DNA from 2 places in the Paenibacillus sp. FSL H7-0323 genome. Region 2 is predicted to be linked to the other one. Evidence: a T-box and tRNA genes for the amino acid it is inferred to sense, from the RefSeq annotation. Region 2 holds a T-box; the other holds one or more tRNA genes.
The links. The T-box of region 2 lies ahead of pheS (phenylalanine--tRNA ligase subunit alpha). A T-box ahead of a tRNA ligase gene usually reads a tRNA of that ligase, here a tRNA-Phe.
Positions count from the first base shown of each region.

Region 1 (6,303 bases), 1.8 Mb from region 2:
TAATAAGAGCACACGGAGGATGCCTAGGCGCCAGGAGCCGACGAAGGACGTGGCGAACAACGAAACTGCCTCGGGGAGCTGTAAGCAAGCTTTGATCCGGGGGTGTCCGAATGGGGAAACCCAGCTGTGGTAATTCGCAGTTACTCATACCTGAATACATAGGGTGTGTAGAGGCAGACCAGGGGAACTGAAACATCTAAGTACCCTGAGGAAGAGAAAACAATAGTGATTCCGTCAGTAGCGGCGAGCGAACGCGGAACAGCCTAAACCTAAGAGCTTGCTCTTAGGGGTTGTGGGACGTCTCACATGGAGTTACAAAGGAATATGGTAGGTGAAGAGGTCTGGAAAGGCCCGCGATAGAGGTAAAAGCCCTGTAACCTAAACTGTGTTCTCTCCGAGACGGATCCCGAGTAGTGCGGGGCACGTGAAACCCCGTATGAATCCAGCAGGACCATCTGCTAAGGCTAAATACTACCTGGCGACCGATAGTGAAACAGTACCGTGAGGGAAAGGTGAAAAGCACCCCGGAAGGGGAGTGAAATAGAACCTGAAACCGTGTGCTTACAAAAAGTCAGAGCCCGATCTATGGGTGATGGCGTGCCTTTTGTAGAATGAACCGGCGAGTTACGTTTAACATGCAAGGTTAAGCCGAGAAGGTGGAGCCGCAGCGAAAGCGAGTCTGAATAGGGCGATTGAGTATGTGGACGTAGACCCGAAACCGTGTGATCTACCCCTGTCCAGGGTGAAGGTGCGGTAACACGCACTGGAGGCCCGAACCCACGTACGTTGAAAAGTGCGGGGATGAGGTGGGGGTAGCGGAGAAATTCCAATCGAACTCGGAGATAGCTGGTTCTCCCCGAAATAGCTTTAGGGCTAGCCTCGGTATAAGAGTAGTGGAGGTAGAGCACTGATTGGGTGCGGGGTCCGCAAGGATTACCAAGCTCAGTCAAACTCCGAATGCCATATACTTATTGCCGGGAGTCAGACAGTGAGTGCTAAGATCCATTGTCAAAAGGGAAACAGCCCAGACCATCAGCTAAGGTCCCCAAGTGTGTGTTAAGTGGGAAAGGATGTGGAGTTGCACAGACAACCAGGATGTTGGCTTAGAAGCAGCCACCATTGAAAGAGTGCGTAATAGCTCACTGGTCGAGTGACTCTGCGCCGAAAATGTAACGGGGCTAAACACACCACCGAAGCTATGGCTAGATACTATGTATCTGGGGTAGGGGAGCGTTGTGTAGGGGTTGAAGGTGTACTGAAAAGAGCGCTGGACACTACACAAGTGAGAATGCCGGTATGAGTAACGAAAAGATCAGTGAGAATCTGATCCGCCGAAAGCCCAAGGTTTCCTGAGGAAGGCTCGTCCGCTCAGGGTAAGTCGGGACCTAAGGCGAGGCCGAAAGGCGTAGTCGAAGGACAACAGTTTGAAATTACTGTACCACCGTAATCCGCTATGAGCGATGGGGTGACGCAGGAGGGTAGTGACGCGGACTGATGGATGTCCGTCTAAGCAGTGAGGCTGATGTGTAGGCAAATCCGCACATCAATAAGGCTGGGCTGTGATGGGGAGCGAAAATTATAGTAGCGAAGGTCATGATCTCACACTGCCAAGAAAAGCCTCTAGCCAGGAGAAGGTGCCCGTACCGCAAACCGACACAGGTAGGCGAGAAGAGAATTCTAAGGCGCGCGGAAGAACTCTCGTTAAGGAACTCGGCAAAATGACCCCGTAACTTCGGGAGAAGGGGTGCCCCGGTAGTGTGAATAGCACGAGGGGGCCGCAGTGAAAAGGCCCAAGCGACTGTTTAGCAAAAACACAGGTCTGTGCGAAGCCGCAAGGCGAAGTATACGGGCTGACGCCTGCCCGGTGCTGGAAGGTTAAGGGGAGTGGTTAGGGGTAACCCGAAGCTATGAACCGAAGCCCCAGTAAACGGCGGCCGTAACTATAACGGTCCTAAGGTAGCGAAATTCCTTGTCAGGTAAATTCTGACCCGCACGAATGGCGTAACGACTTGGGCGCTGTCTCAACGAGAGATCCGGTGAAATTTTAATACCTGTGAAGATGCAGGTTACCCGCGACAAGACGGAAAGACCCCATGGAGCTTTACTGCAGCTTGATATTGAATTTGGGTACGATCTGTACAGGATAGGTGGGAGCCGTAGAAATCGGAGCGCAAGCTTCGGTGGAGGCGCCGTTGGGATACCACCCTGATCGTATCTAGGTTCTAACCTAGTACCCTTACCGGGTACGGGGACCGTGTCAGGCGGGCAGTTTGACTGGGGCGGTCGCCTCCTAAAGAGTAACGGAGGCGTTCCAAGGTTCCCTCAGAATGGTTGGAAATCATTCGCAGAGTGCAAAGGCATAAGGGAGCTTGACTGCGAGACCTACAAGTCGAGCAGGGACGAAAGTCGGACTTAGTGATCCGGTGGTACCGCATGGAAGGGCCATCGCTCAACGGATAAAAGCTACCCTGGGGATAACAGGCTTATCTCCCCCAAGAGTCCACATCGACGGGGAGGTTTGGCACCTCGATGTCGGCTCATCGCATCCTGGGGCTGAAGTAGGTCCCAAGGGTTGGGCTGTTCGCCCATTAAAGCGGTACGCGAGCTGGGTTCAGAACGTCGTGAGACAGTTCGGTCCCTATCTGTCGTGGGCGCAGGAAATTTGAGAGGAGCTGTCCTTAGTACGAGAGGACCGGGATGGACGTACCGCTGGTGCACCAGTTGTTCCGCCAGGAGCATGGCTGGGTAGCTACGTACGGACGGGATAAGCGCTGAAAGCATCTAAGCGTGAAGCCCCCCTCAAGATGAGATTTCCCAATTAGTAAGACCCCTTGAAGACGACGAGGTAGATAGGTTGGAGGTGGAAGTGCAGCAATGCATGGAGCTGACCAATACTAATCGGTCGAGGGCTTATCCTATACTTAAAATGCAGATTCGTTTCGGATTCAGTTTTCAGGGAGTCAAATTCCTGTTTGGATTGCTGTGGTACTGATATCGTTTGGAGAGATACCCAAGTGGCTATAAGGGGACCCTCTGCTAAGGGGTTAGACTGCGTAAGCGGTGCGTGGGTTCGAATCCCACTCTCTCCGCCATTTTCAATCCATAGCAATACTAATTATTGTGGCGGTGTAGCTCAGCTGGCTAGAGCGTACGGTTCATACCCGTGAGGTCGGGGGTTCGATCCCCTTCGCCGCTACCATAATACCTGGAGGCTTAGCTCAGCTGGGAGAGCATCTGCCTTACAAGCAGAGGGTCGGGGGTTCGATCCCCTCAGCCTCCACCATTTTCATCTTTTTAGAATTGCTTTTACACCGTGCCGGTGTAGCTCAACTGGTAGAGCAACTGACTTGTAATCAGTAGGTTGGGGGTTCAAGTCCTCTCGCCGGCACCATTTTTAATTAATGCGGAACCGTGGTGTAGTTGGCCTAACATGCCTGCCTGTCACGCAGGAGACCGCGGGTTCGAATCCCGTCGGTTCCGCCATTTTTTCCACAAAATGAGTGGGAAGTGTAAGACTTTTCCGCTTAATTGTCATGTAATCTTATGGCTCGGTAGCTCAGTCGGTAGAGCAGAGGACTGAAAATCCTCGTGTCGGCGGTTCGATTCCGTCCCGAGCCACCTTTTTTGGGGGATTAGCGAAGTGGCCAAACGCATCAGACTGTAAATCTGCTCACGTACGTGTTCGGTGGTTCGAATCCATCATCCCCCACCATTTATGAGCCATTAGCTCAGTTGGTAGAGCACCTGACTTTTAATCAGGGTGTCGAAGGTTCGAGTCCTTCATGGCTCATCCCAAACAGAAAGTCATCACCTTAGGGTGGTGGCTTTTTTTGTGTTTTTATGTCGTATTATAGTAGCGCGCTGCTGCAGTGATTAACATAATATTAGAGAATATGCTAAAATAGGCGAAAAGAGCAAAAGTGGTGGAGTATGGTGACTATGGATAGCGAAACATTGCGAAAAAAGTTAGAGCAGCTCACCGGAAAGAAAACCGGAATCAAGCAGTTAGGGAGGCAACATTCAGCTTCTCTTTTTAGCCTGGGATTGGAAGCACAAGAACAGCCGGTAATCCATGAAGGTCATCTTTGGGCACCATTATATGAGACTGATGGACGTGTAACCGCTGTCTGGGTGGAATTGGATGGACTTAACTCTTTGGAAATACAATTAGTGAATTATGCAGTTCGAAACTTTGCAATTGCACTAAAAGCTACTGGGGTTAGAGAAGAAGGGGAAGCGGAGGCTCGGCAGCTGGGTACCTGGTTGAACACCGAACTTGAGCAAGAGAAAAATGACTCTGAGATACCCGATGAGATGGCTCTAAAGGGACGTTTATTCGGAGATATGGTTCCATTCCTACTTAGCAGTGAGAATGCACATAGCCCGCAGATCACTTATCGTTCCTTAATGAAGCTGCTGCGCAGCTATTTTGAGAATGAAATTCTGCTTATACCTCTTCAAGAAAAAGAATGGTTAATATTGGCCCGGAAGGAACTACTCACGGGCGGAGATGATAAGGATGAGGAAGAAGAGAGTGTAGATGAAATTCTGGCTCAGACCAGTATGGGTTTACACGAACTGATAGCCAGCGAATGGGTAGGTGTATTCCATTTGGCTGTAGCTCCGGCTATCGTTCCTGTTAAGGGATTGACGGGATCCGTGGCCTTGCTGAGGGAGACTATTGTACTCGGACGTATTTTCCAAGTGGGTGAATATATTCATTTACCTTGGGAGCTGCATTTGGAACGTTTGGTTAACAGCATTCCTGATGCACGGCGTAAACAGTTACTTGGACAGATTGGCGACTATTCTTCCGTATTATCGGATAAAGAGATGCTGATGACCCTGGAGACGTTTTTTGAGATGGATTGTAATGTAAGTGAAACAGCCAAGAAGCTATATATTCATCGCAACACGCTTTTATACCGTCTGGACAAGATAAAACAGGAGACGGGTGCCGATGTGCGTAGCTTTGGGGACGCTGCTATTGTGAAGCTTACTATGCTTTTGTATAAAGTGACGAAAAGGAAATAGGTTTTTTGTGAACGTTACAAATAGCCACCGTGTCCCGTCTAGGGTAATATAAATGTACAAGGAAAAAAGAATTTTTCAATTAATCAATAATTAACTCGAGGGGGAAATACAATGGCAGGCGTACGTTTAGAGCATATTTTCAAAAAATACCCGGGTTCAGATAAAGCAACAGTAATGGATATCAATCTTGATATTAAAGATAAGGAATTTCTAGTATTGGTTGGACCATCCGGATGCGGTAAATCCACAACTTTGCGTATGATCGCTGGTCTGGAAGAAATCTCCGAAGGTAAAATGTACATTGGCGATCGTGTAGTCAACGACGTTGCACCTAAAGACCGCGATATCGCGATGGTATTCCAATCCTACGCCCTGTATCCGCATATGAGCGTATACCAAAACATGGCTTTCGGTTTGAAACTTCGTAAAGTGAAGAAAGATGAAATCGACAAGAAAGTACGTGAAGCTGCTAGAATTCTCGATATCGAGCATTTGCTAGATCGTAAACCAAAAGCACTTTCCGGTGGTCAACGCCAACGTGTCGCTTTGGGACGCGCTATCGTACGTGATCCACAAGTCTTCTTGATGGATGAGCCTCTTTCCAACTTGGATGCTAAACTTCGTGGTCAAATGCGCGCTGAAATCACTAAACTGGTTAAACGCCTTGAAACCACTTGTATCTACGTAACGCATGACCAAACAGAAGCTATGACAATGGGTGACCGTATCGTAGTTATGTATGATGGTATCATTCAACAAGCTGCTTCCCCTGAAGAGTTGTACAATGAACCAACTAACCTGTTCGTAGCTGGATTTATCGGATCCCCTACAATGAACTTTATCAATGGTACTTTGTCCGAAGCAAACGGTTCTATCCGTTTCCGCGCAGAGAACCTTGATGTTGAAGTACCAGGCGGAAAAGCTCAAATCATCCGCAGCAAAGGCTACATTGGCAAAGAAGTAATTATGGGCGTTCGTCCAGAAGATATCCATGAAGAGCCAGTATTCTTGGAAGCTTCCCCGAACACAATCTTTACTTCATTGGTTGATGTAACTGAAAACCTTGGTCACGAAATGCTCCTTTACTTGAGCGGCCTTGGTAAATCTACTGTAATCGCTCGTGTAGATGGACGTTCCACTACTCGCGAAGGCAGCAAGCCAAAATTGGCTATCGATATGAACAAAGTTCACTTCTTCGATAAAGAATCCGAAGTTAACATTCTGTTGGGATAAGATCGCAGGATCTTTTCTCTCTTGATAAAGCCACCC
Region 1 covers NZ_JBBODB010000001.1:5,024,861-5,031,163, forward strand. Annotated here, with positions in the region: rRNA gene MHH89_RS22730 (23S ribosomal RNA) at 1-2,918, shown strand, start outside; tRNA gene MHH89_RS22735 (tRNA-Ser) at 3,001-3,092, shown strand; tRNA gene MHH89_RS22740 (tRNA-Met) at 3,123-3,199, shown strand; tRNA gene MHH89_RS22745 (tRNA-Val) at 3,208-3,283, shown strand; tRNA gene MHH89_RS22750 (tRNA-Thr) at 3,316-3,391, shown strand; tRNA gene MHH89_RS22755 (tRNA-Asp) at 3,406-3,483, shown strand; tRNA gene MHH89_RS22760 (tRNA-Phe) at 3,546-3,618, shown strand; tRNA gene MHH89_RS22765 (tRNA-Tyr) at 3,627-3,712, shown strand; tRNA gene MHH89_RS22770 (tRNA-Lys) at 3,718-3,790, shown strand; gene MHH89_RS22775 (PucR family transcriptional regulator) at 3,940-5,034, shown strand; gene MHH89_RS22780 (ABC transporter ATP-binding protein) at 5,146-6,267, shown strand.
Region 1: it encodes a tRNA-Phe, which carries the amino acid that the T-box ahead of pheS (phenylalanine--tRNA ligase subunit alpha) is inferred to sense. The anticodon was not compared.

Region 2 (6,303 bases):
CACGACGGAGCGCTTGCTTGTGAGTTAGTGCTCCTGGCGTTGTAATTCCTTCAATTAGAGTCGTTGGAATATTGTCATACCCGTACAGGCGGGCAATTTCTTCAATAAGATCAACATCATAGCTGATATCGCCACGTCTGGTTGGGACTTGAACTTCAATCAGCCCTTGTGCGGTATCTCCACATTTGAAATGTAGACGGCCAAACAATGTCTTCACTTCCAACAAGGACAAATCCGTTCCCAGATAACGATTCAGTTTCTCTAAGGACAAGGTGAGAACCTTCTCTTGAACAGCGTCAGTTCCTGCTTGCACGATGCCTTCATGGACCGATCCGCCAGCATAACGTGCAATCAGTACGGCTGCACGGTTCAATGCAGGAATAACTGCACTTGGATCCACTTCCTTCTCGAAACGAAGGGAGGCTTCCGAGCGAAGTCCCAATTGACGCGAGGTTTTACGAATCGTTCCTCCATCAAACTTAGCAGATTCCAAAACAAGGTTTACCGTCTCAGCAGTAACCTCTGTATCCCGTCCACCCATTACTCCGGCCAGACCTACAGCTTTTACTCCATCAGCGATAACGAGCATTTGCGGCTCTAGCTTACGCTCTTGACCGTCAAGTGTAACCAAAACTTCACCTTCATGGGCAAGACGAACGCCGAGTTCTCCACCTTGTACTTTATCTGCATCAAAAGCATGCAGCGGCTGTCCATATTCCAGCATCACATAATTGGTAATGTCCACAATATTATTAATTGGACGAACCCCAGCAGCCATCAGACGATTCTGAATCCACAGCGGTGATGGTGCAGGTTTAACACCTGCAATATAACGAACTGCATAATGGCTGCAGTATTCTTCATCTTCAATCTTGACGGAAATGGAATCCGCAGCAGGACCACTGATCTCAATCATTTCGCTTTTTGGATCAGGTAATTTAACTTCACGCCCAAGAATTGCACTTACTTCATAAGCAGCACCAATCATGCTGAGGCAATCTGAACGGTTCGGAGTCAGATCGAATTCCAGAATCTCGTCATCTAAGCCGAGGACCTTGGAAATATCCTGACCAATCTCTGTCCCTTCAGGCAGCACAAGAATACCTTCTTGTTGCTCTTTTGGAAGCAATTTATCATTCAGTCCCAATTCTTTGGCCGAACAGATCATTCCTTGCGACAGGACACCGCGCAGCTTGGCTTTTTTGATATCCAGTCCTGGCAGCTTTGCGCCAACCATTGCTACAGGTACAGTTTGACCTGCAGCTACATTTTTTGCGCCGCAAACGATTTGTAGCTCCTCATCTTGGCCCACATCCACGATACATACGTTCAGCTTGTCTGCATCAGGATGTTTTTCCTTTGATTTCACATAGCCGGTTACGATGCCGGAAATGCCTTTATTGCGGCGCTCTACGCCGTCAATCTCAATGCCGGCAGCGGTAATCTTCTCCGCTAGCTGTTCGGCGGTTACTCCTTCAATCGATGTATAATCAGCCAACCATCCGGTTGATACTTTCATATCCGCTCACTTCCTTTATGTTTCAGATGTATTTATTTCACTGTTGTTCGCGCTGCTTCCTGTGGGAGAACGCTCCAAAGCCATTCTCCGCCACTATCAGCCAGCGCGCCCACAAAAACTAAACGCCCTTGAATTGCTTCACAAAACTCATGTCATTACTATAGAAATGTCGGATGTCATCGATGCCGTATTTAAGCATTGCAATCCGCTCTACACCCATTCCGAAAGCGAAGCCGCTGTACTCAGCAGGATCATAGCCACCCATTTTCAGTACATTTGGATGCACCATACCTGCGCCAAGGATTTCTAACCATCCGCTTTGCTTGCATAGTCTGCAGCCATCGCCGCCACATTTGAAGCAGCTTACATCTACTTCAACACTTGGCTCAGTGAATGGGAAAAAGCTCGGACGAAGACGAATGCCTGTATTCGGTCCAAACATCTCCTGCACAAATTGTTGCAGGGTGCCCTTCAGATCACTCATTCGAATGTTACTTCCAATGACCAAACCTTCGATTTGGTGGAACTGGAAGGAATGCGTTGCATCATCATCATCACGGCGGAATACTTTACCCGGGCAGATGATTTTTACCGGAGCTTCACCGTTCATAGCCTGCATAGTACGAATCTGTACCGGCGAGGTTTGTGTGCGCATTAACAGGTCATCCGTTAAATAGAAAGAATCCTGCATATCACGTGCCGGGTGATTCTTAGGCAAATTTAGAGCTTCAAAGTTATAATAATCGGTCTCTACTTCCGGGCCTTCAGCTACACGGTAGCCCATGCCGATAAAAATATCCTCAATCTCCTGTACGACTCTGCTAAGCGGGTGAATGCCCCCTTGCTGCATACGGCGACCCGGTAAGGTTACGTCTACTTTTTCAGCCTGCAGACGTTGCTGGGTTTCCTGCTCTTGAAAAGCCTCCTGCTTCGCGCCGATAATCTCCTCAATAGCACTGCGAACCTGATTCGCTACTTGCCCGATTACCGGACGTTCCTCAGCACTAAGTCCTCCCATACCGCGCAGAACCTCTGTAAGCTCACCTTTTTTACCGAGATACTTCACTCTTAGATCATTTAGTACCTGCGGATCCATAACCTCCTGCAGCTTAGCCAGCGCTTCAACCTTCAATGCTTCCAACTTCTCTTTCATGGCCGTGTACAGCCCCCTTCAATCATTGTCTAGTTCAACAAAAAAAGGCCTTTCCTCCCGGTAAGGGACGAAAAGACCGTGGTACCACCCTTGTTAGACAAGCTGATCTGTTCCCCTTAAGAGCTTCATTCCCTCTTTTGGCTGGACAGATACCTATCTCACTTTATACAGAAATAACGGTCTGTGACCGGTATCCCCTACCCTTCCCTATTAGACAGCTTAAGGAATTCAGGGAACTGCTCCGGAGTGAACTTCGACAGCTCTGCTTCTTAGAAACGCTCTCAATCCGCGGCGTCTCCTCCCTGTAAGTCAGGCACTGTGTACTCTTCTCCATCACTGCATTTCACAATTCATGCTAATTGTCAGGTATCTCTTTACTACAAGAGATATGTCTCTTTATTATATGCAAAATCTGTCGTTTTGACAAGCTGGACAAAATTAGGCTAATTTTTATCTTCTTTTAAGCTGGCTTTAAGCTTCAGAGCCATTTTTCCAACTTTTTTTCAGCTAACATTCAGCGGGGCTTGATAATTTCCATTACTAGGAAGGCTTGCTTATCCACTCGGGTGCACCTTCGCAGACTATTAACTATCCTATTGGGAGGAAATCAAATGCATGTACGGAGAATAAAAGTAGCCGCGGTGCTGCTAAGCACAGCTGTACTTAGCCAATCTGCAGCGTATGGTGCTCATACCGCTTGGGCCGGGACTACATCCACCAAAATAGCAACAACAGCTTCCGTATCCGCTCTGGATAAACTAGGCTCCATAGCCTTGAAGACTAACATCAGCGCAAAGCTGACGGATGTCAGCTTATTAACTCAGGATGGCGGAAATATTCTTACATACACACTCAGCTACTCTAATGGAAGCAACGCTAGCCTCAATCTGGTGGACTTTTTCTCCAAAGTAACTACTAGCGGCGGTACAGTTATTCAAGGAAGCCCTATTACCAGCAGTGCAACCATCAAATCCATTGCCGCGAAAAGCAGTCAATCTATCACCTACTATGTAAACATCGGCAAATCCACCTCTTTAAACGGGGTCAAAATTTCATTGTACGGATGGGACTTCAACACCACCGATTATCAAAAAAAGCTAGGGAACTTCACCGTACCAACAGGATATTCACAAGCTGTCGCCAGAGGGCAGAGTAAAAAGATCACCCTAAACAATCTCCCTGTAACCACCAAGGCAGAGAGCCTGCAAATTTATAAATATAACGGTAAGGTCTATGCCAAGGTTGGCGTTAGCTTCACTAATCAAGGAACCAAGGTACTCAGTGATACTGGACTTAAAGGATACCTCGCTTCCGCTGGAGGATCTGTATTTGAACTCGCACTTGATGACACCAGCACCAGCTATAAAGTACAGCCTCAGGAAAAGAAGACGATCTACTATTTGACGGAAATCCCTTCTTATATGAAGACAGACAACATGGCGCTGCAATTTGCCGGAGAAGATGCCTCATTAAAAATAGCTTTGCCGGTTGTCGCCTACAATCTCCCCGCTGCAACAACACCGGATCTTGTCGTAGCCAGCAATGTCACGAAGAAGCTTACAATCAGCAATAATACAGTCGAAACACAGTTGAAAACGGCTAACGTCTATGCTGACAATGGCAACGCAAAGTGGACACTACAGTTCCGCATCAAAAATAGCGGCAACAAAGCGGTGAATGTGCCTGCCTATGAACTTGCTATTAAAGCCGCTGAAGGGTATAGCTTTCCGGTGGATACGAAGGATTTTGCCAGCCTAACATTGAAACCGCTTGAAGAAAAGATTATTGAACTCAGCGCAGATGTACCACTCACACTCAATCAAGGAACATTGCAGCTGCAAATGACTGAGCCGGCTGCTGAAGGCAAGATCATTTTTCCTACCGCCTATTATCAGATCCCTTACACGCTGCAAACTAACAATTGGCAGGACACGGAATACCCCATTGAGAACAGTCACGGTACATTTGTTGTCAAAATTGCAAACATTCAAAGACTCCCTTGGTCCGACAAAGACCAGATCGTAGCTAAAATCAACATCCGCAACACTAAATCAACCTCTGTTCAGCTTCCTGCGCTTACAAGTGTCGTCAAAGCTGGAGAAAGTGACATCAGCAGCACTTCCCAGGTTGTCTCAGAAAGTACGCAAACCATCCTCGGTCCAAATGAATCGGCTGCTGTGTATGTCGTAGCCAATGTTCCTTATAGCTATACTTTCAATCAATTAAAAATCACCCTGCAAGAAACTTCAGGTGAAAGTAAGCTTAACTTCCTTTCTCTAAGTACTACCCAACTGGACAGCCGGGTACAGAGTGTTGCAGCTGAAAATTCTTTCCATCTTGAGCTTGAAGGTAAAAAAGCGGAATTACTTGTACGCCGGACCCTCGTGTACCCAGGTACAGATTCAAATCTCTTGTACACAGAACTAGAAATGAACAGTGAGGAATCGCGTAAATCCGAACAGGCTCAACTCGTAGCCTATTACAAAACACAAGACAATCAATATTATGAAGCCGAAGTCACCCAGTCCAAAACCTCCACCAGTCCTAACGGAAAAAGTCTGGTCACCCTCTGGAGTAAGCTCCCTCTCGGTATAGATCCAGCGAACCTTGTCCTATACATCGGGGAGGGTGTTTCTGAAGGCAAGCTTACCGCTCCTGGCGGTCAATCGACGGGTTATATCAATACGGTATCACTTGGACTGAACCAGCTGGGAGTGGAGCCCAAAGGCAATCTTTTGAACGTGGAAATGTTTCCTTATACCCTATCCGTTACAAATGCAGTCGCCACCGTCACCGCTGGTAAAGATACGCTCAGCACTGCACTAACCTACAACATGTCAGCCAGCACGCTTTATGAATCAGGCACCTACGAGCACAAACTGGTGTTGGAGCTGATTGACCCCTTAGGACAAAGCATGGAAAAAACATTAACACTTGGCACAGATCTACAATTAGGTAACTTCAAGTCGTACACCACAACCTTCACAAGCAGCCTGTACAAAACACTGGGTGGCGGCGCAATCCGGTTGAATCTATACGACGAATTCCAAGGCCATCGAAATCTGCTGGGAACACAAACCTATGTCGTCACTTATCAGGCGGCATCAACGACTTCGAACAGCAACTCTACTTCTGGCACAGATCCAGACACCAGCAATACATCCGGCAATTAATATGATGAGCTATGGAGGATAGAAATGAAGAAGAAAAAAATAGTGTTCTGGACTCTTGGAGTAGTAGTAGTTGTAGCAACAGCAGGAATGCTGGTTTATACATTGTTACCTGATAAGAACAGTCAAGCCGCTGAAGTGCCTGTTAATACAGCTACCGTTACAAAGGGCGATATCGTAGTTAGTGTATCCGGAGCCGGCTCCGTGATTGCTACAGAAACTGGTAAAGTAAAAACGAAGGACAGCGGGACCGTAGCTGAGGTTCTTGTCAAAGAGGGCGATCTCGTGAAAAAAGGCCAGACTTTGATTACCTTTGAAGGCAATGATCTGAGTGACAATCTCAAGCAGGAACAAACTTCACTTGCCTCACTTGAGACCGATCTTGAGGACAAGCAGGAGCAATATAAGAAGCTGGCCGTATCAGGTGCAGCAGAAGATGAGCTGGCAAATGCCAAACGTTC
Region 2 covers NZ_JBBODB010000001.1:6,799,850-6,806,152, reverse strand. Annotated here, with positions in the region: gene pheT (phenylalanine--tRNA ligase subunit beta) at 1-1,519, opposite strand, end outside; gene pheS (phenylalanine--tRNA ligase subunit alpha) at 1,638-2,672, opposite strand; T-box leader at 2,733-3,018, opposite strand; gene MHH89_RS30215 (hypothetical protein) at 3,284-5,845, shown strand; gene MHH89_RS30210 (efflux RND transporter periplasmic adaptor subunit) at 5,870-6,303, shown strand, end outside.